4 regions of the Photorhabdus viridis genome follow, and region 1 is predicted to be linked to each of the others. Evidence: predicted binding sites of a transcription regulator. Region 1 holds the regulator's gene; each other region holds the start of a gene.
The links. The regulator CRP, encoded in region 1, controls carbon source genes, mostly activating them, when cyclic AMP is high. The targets are predictions, from matches to a motif close to ATGTGANNNNNNTCACAT.

Region 2: msrB (peptide-methionine (R)-S-oxide reductase MsrB) is a predicted target of CRP. The motif match lies at 2,598-2,615, and genes of this name have one in related genera.
Region 3: cdd (cytidine deaminase) is a predicted target of CRP. The motif match lies at 1,476-1,493, and genes of this name have one in related genera.
Region 4: ABR397_RS04890 (NupC/NupG family nucleoside CNT transporter) is a predicted target of CRP. The motif match lies at 2,797-2,814, and genes of this name have one in related genera.

What each region holds. Positions count from the first base shown of each region.
Region 1 is NZ_JBEJZY010000026.1:21,937-27,082, reverse strand. Features, by position in the region: gene ppiA (peptidylprolyl isomerase A) at 1-214, shown strand, start outside; gene ABR397_RS12690 (hypothetical protein) at 326-466, opposite strand; gene ABR397_RS12685 (aminodeoxychorismate synthase component II) at 840-1,415, shown strand; gene argD (bifunctional acetylornithine/succinyldiaminopimelate transaminase) at 1,539-2,750, shown strand; gene crp (cAMP-activated global transcriptional regulator CRP) at 2,799-3,431, opposite strand; partial or broken gene ABR397_RS12670 (RNA-guided endonuclease InsQ/TnpB family protein) at 3,826-4,242, shown strand; gene ABR397_RS12665 (OsmC family protein) at 4,346-4,753, shown strand; gene ABR397_RS12660 (phosphoribulokinase) at 4,876-5,146, opposite strand, start outside.
Region 2 is NZ_JBEJZY010000027.1:9,519-14,664, forward strand. Features, by position in the region: gene ansA (asparaginase) at 1-998, shown strand, start outside; gene pncA (bifunctional nicotinamidase/pyrazinamidase) at 1,011-1,649, shown strand; gene ABR397_RS12955 (YeaC family protein) at 1,711-1,980, opposite strand; gene msrB (peptide-methionine (R)-S-oxide reductase MsrB) at 2,069-2,479, opposite strand; gene gapA (glyceraldehyde-3-phosphate dehydrogenase) at 2,820-3,815, shown strand; partial or broken gene ABR397_RS12970 (D-hexose-6-phosphate mutarotase) at 3,907-4,161, shown strand; gene ABR397_RS12975 (MipA/OmpV family protein) at 4,242-4,994, opposite strand.
Region 3 is NZ_JBEJZY010000006.1:67,371-72,516, forward strand. Features, by position in the region: gene metG (methionine--tRNA ligase) at 1-25, shown strand, start outside; gene ABR397_RS03620 (CidA/LrgA family protein) at 283-711, shown strand; gene ABR397_RS03625 (CidB/LrgB family autolysis modulator) at 714-1,409, shown strand; gene cdd (cytidine deaminase) at 1,549-2,433, shown strand; gene ABR397_RS03635 (NAD-dependent malic enzyme) at 2,777-4,474, shown strand; gene ABR397_RS03640 (2OG-Fe(II) oxygenase family protein) at 4,896-5,146, opposite strand, start outside.
Region 4 is NZ_JBEJZY010000008.1:96,736-101,881, forward strand. Features, by position in the region: gene deoA (thymidine phosphorylase) at 1-13, opposite strand, end outside; gene deoC (deoxyribose-phosphate aldolase) at 87-866, opposite strand; gene ABR397_RS04890 (NupC/NupG family nucleoside CNT transporter) at 1,361-2,626, opposite strand; gene ABR397_RS04895 (TatD family hydrolase) at 2,928-3,701, opposite strand; gene ABR397_RS04900 (patatin-like phospholipase family protein) at 3,706-4,770, opposite strand; gene ABR397_RS04905 (BON domain-containing protein) at 4,952-5,146, opposite strand, start outside.

The sequences.
Region 1 (5,146 bases):
AGACAGTGCTACTAGTCAATTCTTTATCAACGTAGCGGATAATGCTTTCCTTGATCATGGTCAGCGTGACTTTGGCTATGCAGTATTTGGTAAAGTCGTAAAAGGTATGGATGTTGTAGATAAAATTTCTCAAGTAAAAACTGAAAATGTCGGCCCATATCAGAATGTACCGGTGAAACCTGTGGTTATCTTGTCTGCTAAGATTGTCCCTTAACTTTTTTCTGAGATATTAATGATTGCTGCGATTATGGCAGTTTCTGGTCTCTCAGTGAATTTGCATCTGATTAACAATCGGGCCTTCATTTAATGAAGGCTCGTTTTACCGTTATTCATACAACTTCTTGGTGAATTCTTTATTTTCTTCGGTTCGTGGATAATATCCGTCTTTATAGCATTCCTTCTCTTTACTCTCGTGGTTGCAACGCAGTGCACCTGCGGTGTTACGCCGGTTACTGATAGCGAGCATGGCCTGTGTTCTGGTCTGGCGATTACAACGTGCAGAGGGAGAGGAAAATACCCGAGCCCGACAATGGATTTGCAGGCTCTCAGGTAGACAGCAAAAACGGGGAAGATGCTATAATCAATTTTGTCTTCATAACAATTACCTTACTTATTGAATATCAAAAAGAGCCTATGTTTTGTAGCGGTATGAGAGTAAGTTGATTGAGGAAAAAGTAGTCATTGATTTTGTTACACTATGCTGCAAGTGCTTATGTGCTATGATAGCCGCCCCGTTGTCGTTAGGCCGTTTTACCTGAAATCATGTTGTTCATGATAAACAAATTGCAGGATTGGCAGGACAACAAATACAGCGATAAAAATGGGTAGGATAGACTCCTATGTTATTAATAATAGATAACTATGATTCTTTTACGTATAACTTATATCAATATTTTTGTGAATTGGGAACAGATGTTTTAGTCAAGCGCAATGATGAATTACAGCTTGAAGATATTGAGCGATTGGCGCCTACACATCTGGTTATTTCCCCAGGTCCTTGTACTCCAAATGAAGCAGGAATTTCTCTGGCTGCGATTTCTCATTTTGCGGATAAACTGCCGATTCTTGGTGTTTGCCTTGGGCATCAGGCAATTGGGCAGGCATTCGGCGCCAGTGTAGTAAAAGCCAGGGAAGTGATGCATGGGAAAACTTCTGCTATTCATCATAATCAGCAAGGTGTGTTCAAAGGGCTTAACAGGCCATTAACGGTTACCCGTTACCATTCATTGGTGATTGCCGCAGAGACTTTACCAGCCGTATTTGAAGTCACTGCATGGAGTCAGCATAACGGTAATGTAGATGAGATCATGGGAATTCGTCATCGTACTCTGCCCCTGGAGGGTGTGCAGTTCCACCCTGAAAGTATTCTCAGCGAGCAAGGGCATCAGCTACTGAGTAACTTCCTTAGATATTAACCAGATACCAATAATTTCTTCATTTATTTATCTTTTTCATTTGCCCATCTTTGATTTTTTATGCATATTCAGTGATTATAATTTCATTTTTGAATGGCGTATATATAAAAAACGGGTGGGAAAATGATGGAGCATGCCGCAGTAAACAGAAATACATACGATCAAGTCATGTTGCCAATTTATTCACCGGCACAGTTTATACCGGTGAAAGGGCAAGGCAGCCGTGTATGGGATCAGCAAGGAAAAGAGTATATTGATTTTGCTGGTGGTATTGCTGTTATGGCTTTGGGACATTGTCACCCTGCGTTAGTGGATGTTTTAAAGCAGCAAGGGGAGAGACTTTGGCATATCAGTAATATTTTCACCTGTGAACCGGCTTTGATACTCGCGCAGAAACTGATTGATGCAACTTTTGCCGAGCGGGTATTTTTTGCCAACTCAGGAGCGGAAGCGAATGAAGCCGCATTTAAGCTGGCGCGTCACTATGCCATTACCCGTTACCATCCATATAAAACCAAAATTATCGCATTCCATCAGGGGTTTCATGGTCGTACTCTGTTTACGGTCTCTGTTGGTGGTCAGCCAAAATACGCTGATGGTTTTGGGCCAAAACCCGCAGATATTATTCATGTGCCTTTTAATGACTTAGATGCAGTAAAGGCGGTCATGGATGATCATACTTGCGCTGTTGTATTAGAACCTGTTCAGGGTGAAGGGGGAGTCACGCCGGCGACATCCGCATTTATTCATGGGTTGCGTGAACTTTGTGATAAACATCAGGTACTGCTGGTATTTGATGAAGTACAAAGTGGAATGGGCCGTACCGGTAAGTTATTTTCTTATATGTATTATGATGTTGTGCCGGACATTATCACCACAGCGAAGGCTCTGGGAGGTGGTTTCCCTGTCAGCGCTATGCTGACTACGGCGAATATCGCTTCGGCGATGGTGCCGGGAACTCACGGCACAACTTATGGTGGTAATCCGCTGGCTTGTGCGGTTGCAAATGCTGCTTTTGACATTATCAATACGCCAGAGGTCTTGGATGGTGTTGAAAAACGTCATCATTTGATTGTGAATTTTCTGAACGATATCAATCAGAAATATTCGATATTTGGTGAAATCCGTGGCAAGGGATTGCTGATTGGTGCGGAACTAAAAGCGCAGTATCAGGGAAAATCTAAAGAGATCCTGCGACTGGCGGCTGAAAATGGCCTGATGTTATTGAGTGCCGGTAGTGATGTACTGCGTTTCACACCTTCGCTGATAATCAGTGAAGAGGAGATAGATCAGGGGATGGAACGGCTGGAGAAGGCGATTAGCCAGTTGGTATAACAAGGATAAGAGAAATCAGCGCAGTATCATGCGCTGATTAATCCAGAATTAACGCGTACCGTAAACAACAATTGTTTTGCCGTGTGCGGAGATCAGGTTTTGATCTTCCAGCATTTTCAGAATACGGCCAACCGTTTCACGGGAACAGCCAACAATCTGACCAATTTCCTGGCGAGTGATTTTGATTTGCATCCCGTCAGGGTGAGTCATTGCATCGGGTTGTTTCGCCAGATTCAGTAAAGTCTGAGCAATCCGGCCGGTTACATCTAAGAAAGCCAGGTTACCGACTTTCTCAGAAGTTGTTTGCAAACGGCTTGCCATTTGGGCAGATAAACGCATTAAAATATCCGGGTTTACCTGAATCAGTTGACGGAATTTCTTATAGGAAATTTCCGCTACTTCACAGGCGCTTTTGGCCCGAACCCAGGCTGTTCGCTCTTGTCCTTCTTCAAATAATCCAAGCTCGCCAATGAAATCTCCCTGGTTTAAATAGGAGAGGATCATCTCTTTGCCTTCTTCATCTTTAATCAAAACCGCAACAGAACCTTTTACGATGTAGTAAAGCGTCTCTGCTTTTTCGCCTTGATGAATAAGCGTGCTTTTGGATGGATATTTATGAATATGGCAGTGTGACAAAAACCATTCAAGAGTGGGGTCTGTTTGTGGCTTGCCGAGAACCATTCTCTTCATCCTCTGTTGTTATCGCTGCCTAAATAACACGAGAACCTAAAAGTTTCTCGTCAGGCTGGCTTATAAAGACACTAGCTTAACATATTAGTTTGCTGAAAAACCGATAGGTGAGGGTTTTATATAGGTTATCTGAAATTTGAAACTTGAGTATTGATCTTAACCCACATATACCCGGACCTGCTTCTGTTTTTAACACAGGAAAAGGTTTCTGTCTTGTCTTGTATTGTTTCAGCATAATAAACCGTTCATTAGCCATTGCCCCGTAAACCGTCGCCCAATCGGGCGGCGATATAAGGGGAGCTAACCTACATGCAAAATAAGATCGTGACCATAGTGCATGACGAGATAAATGCGTATTTAAAATTCTGACATGGCGGCTGCGGATAAAAAAGCCTTATCCCGAAAGAAAAAAGGCAGTGCTAACCGGGCGAAAGCGCGGTTATAGGTAGTCAGGTGCCATGAACACGTAGCTAACGCTAGAGCCGATTTTCAGCATAAGCTTTCCCGTGTCATTGGGGATGCAGGCTGGCATAGTTTCATCAGCAGGCTGGAATACAAAGCGGAACAAAAAGGCGTTTATGTGGTGAAACTCGATCAGTGGTATGCGAGTTCCAGAAGGTGTCATTGTTGTGGTGGCAAGATGTCGGAAATGCCGCTGCATAAACGGCGCTGGCAATGCCCTGAGTGCGCGGTAGAACATGACATCCGGCAAAAAGGGATAGTTGAATGACAGGCGGCGGGACACGTCGTCTCTGCTCATGGAGGCCTGCGTAAATCCGTTGCACCAACGGTTGCGGCCTGAGAAGTGGGAAGCCTCGCCGTTTTTTACGGCGGGGAGTAGTCACATTGCCAGTTTAATACTGAAAGAGTAGGCTTTGATGCAAAAAATGACTTGAGAGGTACTTATGCACGCGCGGGTAAAATGGGTTGAAGGGTTGTCTCTTTTGGGGGAGTCGTCTTCGGGTCATCAGATCATGATGGATGGAAATGCCGGCGATAAGGCACCAAGCCCAATGGAAATGGTATTAATGGCAGTTGGCGGTTGTAGCACGATTGATGTTATTTCTATTTTGCAGAAAGGCAGATATGACATAAAAGATTGTGAAGTGAAATTAATTTCCCGCCGTCGTGAAGAGGCGCCACGCTTATTTACTTCTATTAATCTGCATTTTATTGTTACCGGCAAGGATTTAACAGAGAACGCGGTTGAACGTGCCGTCATGCTTTCCGCTGAGAAATATTGTTCTGTTTCGTTGATGCTGGGGAAATCAGTTGAACTTACCCACAGCTTTGAAATTAAAGAGACAGAGTAAGATACTATTTCCTGATTGAAAAATAACGACAGGTAACTAATATCAGTTACCTGTTTTTTTAACTGAATAATATAAGAAGTGGATTCAAATGCGGGTTTTTTTGGATTTATCCTAGGTTTTAATCAACAAATTTTTTCCCCTTCCAGTAATCTCTGTACCAATGGCGTCATAATTAACTCCATGGCCAGTCCCATTTTTCCACCGGGAACTACGATGGTATTAATGCTTGAAACAAATGAACCTTGTAACATTGATAAAAGGTACGGGAAATCAATTTGAGTGAGGTCACGGAAACGGATGACGATAAAACTTTCATCCAGGGATGGAATGGCTTTGGCTGAAAATGGATTGGACGTATCAACAGTCGGGACGCGCTGGAAATTTATATGTGTC
Region 2 (5,146 bases), on a different contig from region 1:
TCGTCTATACTGGCGGAACAATTGGGATGCAACGCTCATCTCAGGGATATATTCCCATTTCCGGGCATTTACAGCGCCAGCTCACCAAAATGCCCGAATTCCACCGGTCTGAAATGCCGACATTCACCATCCGTGAGCATCAACCACTGATTGATTCTTCTGATATGACCCCAGAAGACTGGCAACTCATCGCTGATGATATCCGGAAAAATTACGATGATTATGATGGTTTTGTGATCCTGCATGGCACGGACACGATGGCATTTACCGCATCCGCTCTCTCTTTTATGTTTGAGAATCTGGGTAAACCGGTGATTGTGACAGGATCACAAATCCCACTGGAAGCACTGCGCTCTGACGGGCAGACAAACTTGCTGAATGCGCTTTATCTTGCCGCTAACTACCCCGTTAATGAGGTCAGCCTGTTTTTCAATAATAAATTGTTCCGTGGGAACCGGACGGTCAAAGCACATGCAGACGGTTTTGATGCCTTTGCCTCACCAAACTGTTCCCCATTGATGGAAGCGGGTATTAACATCAAAACCTTCAATACAGGTCCGGCCCCTGCCAATCATGGTGAATTTATCACTCATCAGATCACCCATCAGCCTATTGGCGTGATAACCATTTATCCCGGCCTTTCCAGTCAAGTTGTGAACAATATTTTAATGCAACCGGTTAAAGCCTTAATCCTGCGCTCATATGGCGTCGGCAACGCGCCGCAGCATCCAGACTTATTGAAAGAGCTAACACAGGCAACAGAGAGAGGGATTGTGGTTGTCAATCTAACCCAGTGCATTTCTGGCAGGGTAAACATGGATGGTTACGCAACCGGTCATGCTCTGGCTGAAGCCGGTGTTATCAGTGGCTACGATATGACCTTTGAAGCAACTTTAACTAAGTTGCACTATTTACTCAGTCAACCCTATAGCAGTGAAAAAATTCGTTATTTAATGCAACAAAATTTACGTGGTGAATTAAGTTATGTCGATAAATAATCCGAGAAAGAGATGAAAACAGCCCTATTACTCATTGATCTACAGAACGATTTCTGTACTAGCGGTGCATTAGCCGTAAAAGAGAGTGAGCACGTCATTGATGTTGCAAATCAGGCAATTGATATCTGTCTGAAACACAATATCAGCATTATTGCCACTCAAGACTGGCACCCTGCTGAACATATGAGCTTCGCAGTTAACTCCGGTCAGAAGATCGGCGATATCGGTATACTGAACGGTATTCCGCAAGTATGGTGGCCGGAACACTGTGTTCAGGGGCAACATGGCGCTGATTTCCATCCACAACTGAACAAGCAGGCCATTATTGAGATTTTCTACAAAGGCGAAAATCCACAGATCGACAGCTACAGCGCTTTCTTTGATAACGGTCACCAGAGTAAAACCCAGCTTGACGACTGGTTGCAAACAGAACAAATTGAACGCCTGTTTATTATTGGTATCGCCACTGATTATTGTGTGAAGTTTACCGCGCTGGATGCGCTGGCATTAGGTTATGAAACCTGGGTAATCACTGATGGTTGTCGGGGGGTTAACCTCAATCCAGGTGACAGCCAATCCGCATTCAAAGAGATAAAAACGCAAGGCGCGATCCTGATAGAACTTGCCCAGTTAGAAAGCGCCCTTTTCTGATACCAATCAAGACCAGGCTGAGTTCAACAAACTCAGCCTTTTCATCGCCATCTTGCGAAGATTATGGCTTAAATGTTGCCACCATTTCAGACTGAAAGGCCGCTTTCAGTTCTTGTTTACTCTTCATCACCAACTGACCATCAGTACCGATTGTCATATGCTCAGGTTCATGGTTGTGCTTTGCTTGCCATAGCATAATCATTTGCAGGCTATTTTCTTTCTGCTCTACAGTTAGAGGCACGCCATCCTGCCATTTACCCAGTTCGACTGCCTGAACCAGGCGTTGATATATTTCTGGCGTCATTACAGATAACAGATCATCCAGTTCCATTGATATTTCCTCATTATTATTTTTCAGAATTAGCTGAAACGATTTTTCTTACATAAATTAACAGCGATGCCGTCAATGATAAAAATGTCTAACCTGTTGTTTTCTCACCTGTATTTTCATCAGTAAAACTTAACGCAGCCGAGTTGATACAAAAACGTTCTCCTGTTGGTTTCGGACCATCAGGGAACACATGCCCCAAATGAGCGTCACAATGGCGGCAACGAACTTCAATACGCTGCATATTATAACTATTATCATCAAGATACAGTATCGCATCATTGCTGACAGGCTGGTAAAAACTCGGCCAGCCACAGCCAGAATCAAATTTAGTATCAGACATAAATAACGGCTGCCCACAGCACAGACAATGATACACGCCACTTTTTTTATTATGTAGCAATTTCCCCGAAAATGGCGGTTCCGTCCCTGCATACTGGGTAACATGACGCTGAATATCAGTAAGCTCTGTATAAAGGGAAACATCAGGATTTTTAGCCATAACGACCACCTTAATAAGACTCATGTTTTCAATAAAATCAAATGATAATAACAAAAGATTAACATTGCATCAGTGGAATTTATTTTAAGCGGTTAATTGAAGATGTTTATCCTACTATTTGTGATGTGACTCGCATATCTAACCGATTAACTTTCAATATCTGTCTATGCCCCGATAATGATGGGCGGATCGATTGCTGGTACCGTATAGAAAGCGTCTGAATGGTGTACTCAAGGTCGATGTTTTTCGACTATTGACACGATTCCGCTTGACGGCTGGCAAGGTTTTGGTAACTTTAGTAATAATTTTTAATTCACTAAAAAATAGCTGGTGGAACACTATGACTATCAAAGTAGGTATCAACGGTTTTGGTCGTATTGGCCGTATTGTTTTCCGTGCTGCACAAGAACGTTCAGACATCGAAATCGTCGCAATCAACGATTTGCTGGATGCAAAATACATGGCTTACATGCTGAAATACGATTCAACTCACGGCCGCTTCAAAGGAACTGTTGAAGTAGAAGACGGTCACCTGGTTGTTAACGGTAAAACTATCCGTGTTACAGCAGAAAGAGATCCAGCTAACCTGAAATGGAATGAAGTGGGCGTTGATGTTGTTGCAGAAGCAACAGGTATCTTCCTGACTGATGAAACTGCACGTAAGCACATTATCGCAGGTGCAAAAAAAGTGGTTCTGACCGGCCCATCCAAAGATGACACGCCGATGTTTGTTATGGGAGTTAACCACAAAGCTTACGCAGGCCAGGACATCGTTTCCAATGCCTCCTGCACCACTAACTGTCTGGCGCCGCTGGCTAAAGTTATCAATGACAAATTCGGCATCGTCGAAGGTTTGATGACCACTGTTCACGCAACCACTGCGACGCAGAAAACAGTGGATGGCCCTTCTGCAAAAGATTGGCGCGGCGGCCGTGGCGCCGCTCAGAACATCATTCCATCTTCTACCGGTGCGGCTAAAGCAGTAGGTAAAGTTATCCCTGAGCTGAACGGTAAACTGACGGGTATGTCTTTCCGTGTTCCTACTCCTAACGTCTCTGTTGTCGACCTGACTGTACGTCTGGAAAAACCAGCCACCTATCAGCAAATCTGTGATGCCATCAAAGACGCGGCTGAAGGCGAACTGAAAGGCGTTCTGGGTTACACCGAAGATGACGTTGTATCTAACGATTTCAATGGCGAAAAACTGACTTCTGTATTTGATGCAAAAGCCGGTATCGCCCTGAATGACAACTTTGTGAAGCTGGTTTCCTGGTATGACAACGAAACAGGTTATTCTAATAAAGTTCTGGATCTCATCACTCACATCTCTAAATAACTGAGTCATCACCTTGCCTGAAAAGAGCTGCCTTTCTGGCGGCTCTTTTGTTTTAATCTGTTTATAACATGCGTTATGGAAGCCTATGGTGATTATCAGGCAACCTGCGCCCTGCACACTTATCTCACTGAAACGGACAATTGAAATTCACCATTACCATCACAGTGATGTTGTATGCTGGAATCCCGGTGCTAAATTATCGAATAATATGAAAGACATGTGTGATGAAGGTTACAAAAATATGATTTGTGTAGAAACAGCTCGTATCAATAAACCGTTAATTGCCAAAAATGATAGCCCAGCCCGCATTTCGGTTGTCATTCGTTGCCGGAAAGACCATCAGTAAATATCTCAAAAAAAACCACAAAAAAGACTGAATACAATTCGATGAATTCAGTCTCTATCCGGTATTATCGTTTCGGGTAATTAAAAACTATATGTAATACCTGTCCAGACAATACTTGAATATGATTTATTAACCATTGGGCTATCTTTAATTTCAGACGGTAGCCATTCAACGCGCCCCATCATAAATGCAGACCATGTCTGGTTAAATTCATAATTGGCAGATAATTCCAGGTAAGGAGTCCAACTATCACCTGGAGTATATTTTTCCAACCCGCTACGATGTGATTCACGCTCTTTAATACCATATTCGTAACGATTTTGTTTTTTACTATTCCAGACCACGCCTAACCCTGGTTGTAATGACAAGCTCCCTATTTCAAAGTCATATAAATAAGCCAAGTCAACCGTGATCCCTTTACTGTTACTTAAAGTATCCGCTGCAAAAGAACTGCGTAACGTTCCCCAATCTTCAATATGACTATAACTAAAACCACCCATCATGGTATCGCGACGTTTATCCAGCTTTTTCAGCTGCTTATCTTCATTGTCTTTTGGGCTGAAACTTTGAGGATAATAATACACATCCAAAGATAATTTATCTTTCGGTTCGTTCCACAAATAATACCCAGCAGCTAAAGTATGAAAATAGAAATTGTCAGTTTCATAATTAACCATTGGAACAGGTGACACTTTATCTTCACTCTTTACTCCCTTATAAGGGGGCGACTGAGCCAGAACAGATACGCCAACTGACCACTGCCCTGCATAAACTACCGATGAAGAAAAACAAAAAGTGATGGCTGCCGCTAGAACTTTTGCTTTGTTGATCATTATTAACTATTTCCTATAAAACAATTATGCGATTAGCTATTATAAAGTGTAAGTGTAAAAGATCATCTCCCTTATTTCCAAGAATAACATAGTATTTTTGTCCAAAAAGCACTATATGTCTAAATTATGCTTAATTTTCTTAACGAAAACAT
Region 3 (5,146 bases), on a different contig from region 1:
ACAGCCGGGTATGCAGGTGAAATAACAGTCAATTTATTGCCAATATACCCTATGGATTTCAAGATGCATCGCGACGGCAAGGGAACGAATCCCCGGGAGCATAGATAACTATGTGACCGGGGTGAGCGAGTGCAGCCAACAAAGAGGCAACTTGAAAGATGACGGGTATATATCTTACAAGCGGGGATCAACAATGGTCCCCGCTTTTTTTGAATGTGATCTATGGCACATTCCTAGGGTTAATTGTATGATGAATTCCTCACTGGAATTAGGAATTTTGTTATGTCGTTTCGTGAAGTACTGATTATAGGTTGGCAGTACCTGCGAGCATTTGTACTGATTTATCTGTGTTTATTGGCAGGCAATGCCATCTCTGCTCTGTTACCCATCGCCGTCCCCGGCAGCATTATCGGTATGTTAATATTGTTTGTCTTATTAGCTTTCCAATTGATTCCTGCCCACTGGACAAAACCAGGTTGCAGTCTGTTACTGAGAAATATGACCCTGCTGTTTCTGCCTATCGGTGTAGGCGTTATGAATTATTACGATCAGCTCAGCCAACAGATATTACCGATTGTCCTCTCATGCCTTATCAGCACCGCAATGGTTATGATTATTGTTGCTTACAGTTCCCATTATGTTCACCGCGAACGTTCAATTATTGGCTCTGTATCAGAAGTTAAGACTGAACAAGAAAAACAAGAGAAATAAATATGTTAAGTCATATTTGGTGGTCACTGCCATTAACATTGATTGTATTCTACGCCGCAAGAAAACTTTCACTAAGATTCAAAATGCCTATTCTGAATCCTTTATTGGTTTCTATCGCTGTACTGATCCCAATATTGTTAATAACCAATATCCCCTATGAACACTATTTCGCCGGCAGCCGAATTCTTAACGATCTGCTCCAGCCCGCAGTAGTTGCACTGGCATACCCTTTATATGAACAGTTGCACCAGATCCGCACCCAATGGAAATCCATTATCAGTGTCTGTTTTATCGGCAGTATTGTCGCTATGGTTACAGGTACCGCTATTGCATTATGGATGGGCGCAACACCTGAAATGGCCGCTTCGATATTGCCTAAATCAGTCACTACGCCAATAGCAATGGCAGTAGCAGATGCTATTGGCGGCATCCCGGCAATCAGTGCCGCTTGCGTCATTTTTGTCGGCATTCTTGGGGCAATATTTGGTCATAACCTGTTCGACCTCTTGCAAGTGAAAACCAAAGCATCCCGCGGTTTAGCAATGGGGACGGCATCACATGCTTTAGGCACCGCCCGTTGTACAGAAATCAATTTTGTTGAAGGAGCATACAGTTCATTAGCATTGATGACCTGTGGCATCATTACTTCACTAACCGCCCCTTTTATATTCCCAGTGCTGCTATATCTATTTAGTTAATTGCCCGTTGAAAATTTGATACAAATCTCTCAATTACCAACTTTAATTACATAATTTTCATTATTTTCGTGATACTGGTCACATTTAAAATCTAATCAGAGCATCTAGAATGATCTTAAGTTAATTTGGAGATCATTCTATGCAAGCTCGCTTTCGCTCTATCTGGGCACAATTGCCATCTAAACTACAAGATGCACTTTTTCCCTATGCAGGAAACGACGACTTTCCTGCCATGCTTACGGCTGAACAAGCTGAATCGGTCAAGAAAACCTGTGGCTTTGACGATAACACATTGGCTATCGCCCTGCTGCCACTCGCAGCAGCATGCTCCCTGACTCCGATATCACATTTTAATGTCGGCGCAATTGCCCGGGGCGAAAGCGGAAATCTCTACTTCGGCGCAAATATGGAATTTACCAATGTGCCATTACAGCAAACTATTCATGCTGAACAATGTGCTATTACTCACGCCTGGTTACGCAGCGAGAAAAAACTGACCTCTATCACGGTTAATTACTCTCCATGCGGTCACTGCCGCCAGTTTATGAATGAACTTAATAGTGGTACACAACTAGAGGTACATTTGCCAAAACAGGCGCCTTCAACATTGGGGCACTATTTACCAGACGCTTTCGGTCCAAACGATTTGGGTATCACTACTCTGTTGATGGACCCGGTTAATCATGGTTATAAACTAGAAGCCACTGATGAACTTGTACTAACCGCATTGGATGCAGCAAATCGGAGCCATGCCCCATACAGCAATTCGTACAGCGGTACAGCATTGCTGGGAAAAAATGGAAAAATCTATCCTGGGCGTTATGCAGAAAATGCTGCATTTAATCCAAGCTTACCCCCATTGCAAGCTGCCCTTATCCTGATGAATATTTCTGGTGGTGATTGTCTGGCTATCGAAAGAGCAGTATTAGTTGAGGGAAAAAACAGCGATTTGTCCCAACAAAGTGCAACTCAATCCACACTTGCCGCACTAGGCTGTAGTAAATTTGAGTATCACACGTTCTGAATTCAGTGAAAAATGCGCTTTTTCCTCTAGTCACACTCAACCGTGCGTATACGAAATTTGCACCGACGGCTCTGCCGGGCATCAAGCCCGGCGATAGGAAATTAAATGTACACGAAATATTAACGCTCCTTTTTATGAAAATTATGTAGATATCTATAACCCGGATGGAGGATTTTCTCCTATAAAAATAGTTAACGTAACATTTTATTAGCTAAATCTGGATGTTATCTCTCATTTTTACTCATAATACCTCTAATTAAGTAACATTTGCTGTACATATTTTTCCTATCTCTTAGGATCTATAGCTGACCTTGTTATCCATTTAGTTCAAAGAGTAAGATTCATGGAACTGGAACACGAAAATAAACGTCCATTATATATTCCCTATTCTGGCCCCATCCTGTTGGAATTTCCCCTGCTCAATAAAGGCAGTGCCTTTACTGAAGCAGAACGCGGCAACTTTAACCTTCATGGCTTATTACCGGAAGCGGTTGAAACTATCGAAGAACAAGCTGAACGCGCCTATCGGCAGTATCTTGATTTCAAAAATGATGCAGATAAACACATTTATCTGCGAAATATTCAAGACACTAACGAAACTCTGTTCTACCGCCTGCTGGATGCACATTTGAGCGAAATGATGCCAATCATTTATACCCCAACGGTTGGTGAAGCTTGTGAACATTTTTCTGATATTTACCGCCGCGCCCGTGGCTTGTTCATCTCATATCCAAATAAAACGCATATTGATGACATGCTGCAAAATGCGACTAAACAAAATGTAAAAGTTATCGTTGTCACCGATGGTGAACGTATTCTTGGTCTGGGTGACCAAGGTATCGGCGGTATGGGTATTCCTATTGGTAAACTTTCCCTGTATACCGCCTGTGGTGGTATCAGCCCGGCTTATACGCTGCCGGTAGTCCTGGATGTGGGAACGAATAACCCCCAGCGCCTGAATGACCCGTTATATATGGGCTGGCGCCATCCGCGTATTACCGGTGCAGAATATGATGAATTTGTTGATGAATTTATTCAGGCCGTTAAGCGCCGCTGGCCCAATGTGCTGCTACAGTTTGAAGATTTCGCGCAAAAAAATGCCATGCCCCTGCTCGACCGCTATCGCCATGAGCTTTGTTGCTTTAATGATGACATTCAGGGAACCGCCGCTGTTACACTGGGCAGCCTGATTGCAGCCAGCCGCGCTGCTGGTCGTCAATTAAAAGATCAAACCGTCACTTTCCTGGGGGCAGGTTCCGCTGGCTGCGGTATCGCAGAGCAGATTGTCGCCCAGATGAAATCTGAAGGTTTAAGTGAAGAACAAGCTCGCGCCCGTATTTTCATGGTTGATCGTTTCGGTTTACTGACAGATAAACTACCAAATTTATTGGATTTCCAGAACAAACTGGTACAAAAAAACGACTCCTTAGCTGAATGGGATGTGAACAGCGATTCTATCTCTCTGCTCGACGTTGTTCGTAATGCTAAACCTACAGTATTAATTGGCGTTTCAGGTCAAGCAGGGCTGTTCACAGAAGAGATCATCCGTGAGATGCATAAACACTGTGAACGCCCAATCGTTATGCCATTATCCAACCCAACTTCCCGTGTTGAAGCCCGGCCTGAAGATATTATCAACTGGACTAACGGAGCTGCTCTGGTTGCAACAGGTAGCCCATTCAATCCAGTAAAATATAAAGATCAAGAGTATCCGATCGCTCAATGTAATAACTCCTATATCTTCCCTGGAATTGGCTTAGGTGTTATTGCCTCCGGGGCCAAACTCGTCACTGACGGCATGTTGATGGCGGCAAGCCGGACATTAGCTGATTGTTCACCATTAGCTAAAGAGGGTACAGGCCCATTACTGCCACTTATTGATGATATTCAGGAAATTTCTCGCAAAATTGCGAAACAAGTTGCAAAAGAAGCGCAAATACAAGGTGTTGCAACTGTCACGTCAGACGGTGCGTTGGATGAAGCGATTGAACGTAACTTCTGGAAACCGGAATATCGCGTATATAAACGTACTTCATTATGACGGTTATCCGCTTGGATCGGGCAAAGCGTTTCCCACATTATCGGTTGTTACTCGTCCCTGGCGAGTCTGGCACAAACCCAGAAGACGGAAATGACGAGCACCGCAGCCTTTAAACCCACTATACCTCTATGCCGCATATTCATTGCGGCATTTTAATATCTGAAAACCCTGCAAGATTTTTCCCTCATATTTCAGCCCACATTATCCGAAGGTTTATGACAATTCTCACTAAATTATACTTAACTGATATAGCATTATTGAATTGCACATTAACAGCAAAAAAAATATATATATTTCACGAAGTTAGCATGATACTTCTATTTCCTTCACTTCTCTTATATATTTATAGGATTGGGATGTAATACTCCCAATCCCTAAAAGAAAAAACATTCCCAATATGATAATTACATCAATAACATCATTAATTCCATAACATTAGATGTTTATTTGGTGATACGCCGATGAAACTTTGCAACGATATTCTGCTTCCCTCAGAAAAGCTACGAATTGCATGGGGTTTCCTGGTGTTTATTATTATTAAATCTCCCAATTCTGGCTTAATACAAATAGATGGAGGAAGAGAACCCCGCCAATCATGTTCTGAACTATCTTCAATCAACTCGGTAATAGGAATAGCGGGAACATCCCACAACTCTAATTCCCCTCCACTTA
Region 4 (5,146 bases), on a different contig from region 1:
GTGCCAGAAACAAAGCATTCTCCTCATCTTGATTCAAATCGGGAAAGGTTCAGCCATTACGCACCAACGGGTACGGTGTATGATTATCAGTAATTGCTGCTTTGTTTTTGCCCCTGATGACCCAAAGTGTTCAGCAAACTTCCCAACAAGCTGGAAGCACCAAAACGGAAATGACGGCCATCAGCCCATTTATCACCCATAATGCGATCAGCCAATGCCAGATATTGTGCTGCTTCTTCTGCGGTACGCACACCACCCGCCGGTTTGAAGCCAACGGTTTTACCTACCCCCATCTCATGAATAACCTTAATCATGATTTCCGCACTTGCCAGTGTGGCGTTAACCGGTACTTTGCCGGTGGAGGTTTTGATAAAATCGGCGCCTGCTTTAATTGAAATTTCAGCCGCCTTACGGATCAGAGAGACTTCTTTCAGTTCACCTGTTTCGATAATGACTTTTAGCAAAACACCCGCTTCCACGCAGGCTTCTTTACAGGCTTTAACTAGATCAAAACCAATTTGTTCATTACCGGCCATCAATGCGCGGTATGGGAAAACCACGTCAACATCATCAGCACCATAAGCAATCGCGGCACGGGTTTCAGCTACAGCGATCTCAATATCGTCATTACCGTGTGGGAAGTTTGTCACTGTTGCAATACGGATTTCAGGGGTACCCTGTTCACGCAACACTTTACGCGCCAGAGGAATAAAACGCGGGTAGATACAGATAGCCGCCGTGTTACCCGCCGGGCTTTTCGCCTGATGACACAATGCCGTCACTTTTTCATCTGTATCATCATCATTAAGTGTCGTTAAATCCATCAAACTCAGCGCACGCTGCGCTGCTGCGGTTAAATCGGTCATAAAACTCTCCAACGTTATTATTGCGGCCGGCTTTACGCCAGAACCACACATTTTTTTAAACGATTATTTGTTGGCGAGCGGACTTGGTTCCTTGAAGATGTAACCGTGGGATGCCCACCGCGACAGTTGAACTCCTTTTCACCGCACTATGCTCTTTTCAGCTTATGGTCCTTAATACGAGCCTCGCCTGTATCCATAAAATATTGGCATAATATTATTTGAACATTTAAACGTTCAAAAAATCGTGCCAAACATCACATTAATACAATGTAGTTTGCAAGATAACAATTTTATATGTGATGTAAATCACATTAAGTGTGCGCACTATCCGGTTTATCCGCCAATCACACCTTCCTGTCATCAAATAGTACACGATAAAAAATATAACGCATTGCCAAACAAAGGGGTATGGCAGGTACTGTTTTTCATCATGGGTTAATTGGAAGGAAAATGGATTGCAGGCGGGGTTATCCCACCTGCATATTGCAACAAAGTTACAGTGCTAGGAAGAAACCGGCAATGGTTGCACTCATCAGGTTGGATAATGTACCTGCTATTACTGCTTTCATCCCCAGGCGAGCGACGTCTCCACGACGACTCGGCGCCATACCGCCCAAACCACCCAGCAGGATAGCGACAGAAGAAAGGTTAGCAAAACCACACAGTGCAAAGGAGATGATGGCTTTGGTATGACCTGACAGAACCTGTAAACCCGCAGCCGCAACCACATCATCCGATTGCAAATATGGGCCGAAGTTCATAAAGGCGACGAATTCGTTCACAACCAGTTTTTGGCCGATAAAGGAACCAGCAACTGTTGCTTCATGCCATGGAACGCCAATCAGGTAAGCAATAGGCGCACAAATCCAGCCCAGCACCAATTCAAGAGAAAGTTGTGGGTAATGAAACCAGCCACCGATACCACCAAGAATACCGTTTACTAACGCAATCAGGGCAACAAACGCCAGTAACATTGCACCGACGTTCAGTGCTAATTGCATACCGGAAGCGGCACCAGAAGCAGCGGCATCGATAATGTTAGCAGGACGTTCCGATTCAGCGACCAGTGACATCGCATCAACAGTGTCTTGCGACTTTTCAGTTTCAGGCACCATCAGTTTAGCGAATAACAGACCGCCTGGAGCCGCCATAAAGGAAGCCGCAATCAGATATTCCAACGGTACGCCCATTGATGCATAACCGGCCAGTACAGAACCTGCGACAGATGCCAGGCCGCCACACATAACCGCAAACAGTTCAGACTGGGTCATAGTGGCGATATAAGGGCGAACAACCAATGGCGCCTCAGTTTGACCTACGAAAATATTTGCTGTTGCTGACAAAGATTCGGTACGTGAAGTGCCGAGAACTTTTTGCAGGCCGCCACCCAATACTTTGATAACAAGCTGCATAACACCGATGTAGTACAAAACAGCAATCAGTGAAGAGAAGAAAACGATAATCGGCAGTACACGCAAGGCGAAAACAAAACCACCACCACCAAACAGTTCAAACATTCTGGGGGAAACTAATCCACCAAAAATAAAATCCATTCCTTTCTGACCATACTGGATAACACTGGAAACTCCCTCAGACATACCCATTAATATTATCTTGCCTGCGGGAATATAAAGTACAAAAGCGCCGATAGCGACCTGAATCAAAAAAGCACCAAGGACGGTACGAAGTTTAATAGCGCGATAGTTACTGGAAAAAAGTACTGCGATCAAGATCAGCACTACCATCCCGACCAGGCTCATAAAGAGTTGCATTGGAAGAATCCCTGTTCACTTAATAATAAATTAAATATGTCAGTAAGAATGTCAATGTTCACTGACACTGTTTCGGCGCTGATTATACTCAGTCATCGGAATGAACAAGCTATCTACATCACAAATACCCACTGAAAAAAGCAATGCAAAAACGATAAATGTGATGTAAATCACACAAAATTGCAGAAATAATCTGCAATAAGATAATCTAACCATCGGGATGGAAAAATAATGAACAATTAAGAGATGATTATCAGGTAAGCGCAGTTAAAGTTTTATGATATACCACTTAACTATTCAACCCAAATAACTCAACACCGTTACTATAAAGTTGGGCGGCGATTGCGTCAGGAGATTCACGGCGAAGCTCACATAATGAAGCAAAAATCCGGGCAATTCTTTCTGGTCGGTTAGGTTCTCCCTGAAACCCGAAAAGCGGCATATCCGGTGCGTCTGTTTCCAGCACAAGAGAAGTTAAAGGAAGTTCAGCAACTGCGCGTCTGGTTTTTTGCGCTCTTTCATAAGTAATGGTTCCCCCTACCCCGATGTAGTATCCCAAACGGATAAAAACCTCTGCCTGAGATAAACTACCGGCGAATCCATGTACTACGCCGGTACGGGGAAGGTCGATTCTTCTCAGGATCGCGGCCAGTTGATCATGGCTTTTTCTGGAATGAAGTATGACAGGCAATTCACACTGTTTTGCCAGCCGCAATTGAGCGCACAGCAATTCTTTCTGTTTTTCAAATTGAGGTTCAGCCATATAGAGATCGAGGCCAATCTCTCCGACAGCCACCCGCTTTTTATTTTTCTGTTTCAGTAATCGCGTCAGATCGGCAAGATGCGATTCCTGATGTTCATTAATATAAAGAGGATGCAAGCCCAACGCCGCATAAATCTCCGGATAAGCGCGAGCCAGTTCAGATACCCGTTGCAGATTTTTCCCACTCACTGCGGGAACAATAATTTTATCCACACCATTCTGTGCCGCCCGTTGCAGGCTCTGCCGTTCGTCATCATGAAACGGGGGAAAATCAAAATGGCAGTGGGTATCAATGAACATAAAACTACCCATTATTCATCTGTTCTGGCGATTCCGCCAATGCAGTTGGTGATTTAACCAAAATGCTATTTTCTCCACTCTGGCGCAAGACATGACGGCTCAAACGATAATTTTTACGCTCCGCCATACCAAACTTATCACCAACAAATGCATGACCAACCGTCGCCAGGAAATAACGACCGCAACGACGCCCAAGATGATAATCCTTATTCAGCGCCGGCAAACGACTGCCTAATGCACTGGCAGTTAATGGCGCAGGCGGATAGATTTCAAAGATCTGCACATCATCAGGTGGATTCTCAATAAATTTCTGTGTGCGGTAATAGCTTCTCGCATGTTGCTGTAACATCCGTACCATCTTTTGCAGGCTGCTATCCCCTAGCCAGCGTTCCATCCGTTTCATCCAATCAGGCGTGTAATAGAGCTGCGAAGGAACAGTGCGGATCACGACTATTGTATCAGCACCACGGCGATACGCCTCTTCCACTGGAATGGCGTCACTGATACCACCATCATAATAAACGACATCATCAATCGTCACACCATTGCGATAAAGCCCAGGAATAGCACTTGACGCCTTAATCACTTCCAGCCAATTCTTCCCATCAGGATGAAAATAGGTTGGTTCAAAATTATCTGCACGACACGCGCACATATAAAATTCACATCCGGCGTCAAACTTGCGTAAAGCGGCGGGGATATCCAAGGGAAGTTCCTGAGAAACGGTCTTTAAAAACCAATCTAAATCAACTAAATGACCACCACGAACAAAACGTAGAGGGTTAAAGAAATCAGGTCTGGTCGTATAACGGCTGATAGCCCGCCGGGCATATCCACGCTGCCCACAAATATAGGCTGAAAGGTTCTGTGCACCCGCCGAAGTACCAAGCAATAGATCAAACGGGTTAAATTCAACACGCATAAATTCATCCAGCACACCAGCAGTAAAAATGCCGCGCTGCCCTCCCCCCTCACAAACAAGTGCAACCTTTCCAGATTTAATATGCGATTTATATTTATGGGATAATGGATCAATATTTCCCAAAGTTATCGGTATACGTTTCCCCACGCAGTCCCCCAAGAAAATAAATGACGGATAGAGAGCATAACTTGGGAAGTTATTATCCGTCATTATATTATGGTGCTACGTAGTCAATATTTTGATAAAAACCCCTGGTGAGGGCGCATATCCGATTAGTACAAAACAAAATTATTTGAATGGAAAACAACCACCAAATTAGAAAAACATATTATTTTTTTATGGTCAGACCGTTTTGAATAGATTTGACCCCTTTCACTTTAGAGATAACATCCAGCACTTTTCTGGATTGCTGCTCGCTTTTCACAAAACCAGAAATATAAACAACTCCTTTTTCTGTTTTTACCGCGATGCCGGTGCTGTTGATACCTTTTTCCGCCAACAACTCACTTTTAATCTTCGCTGT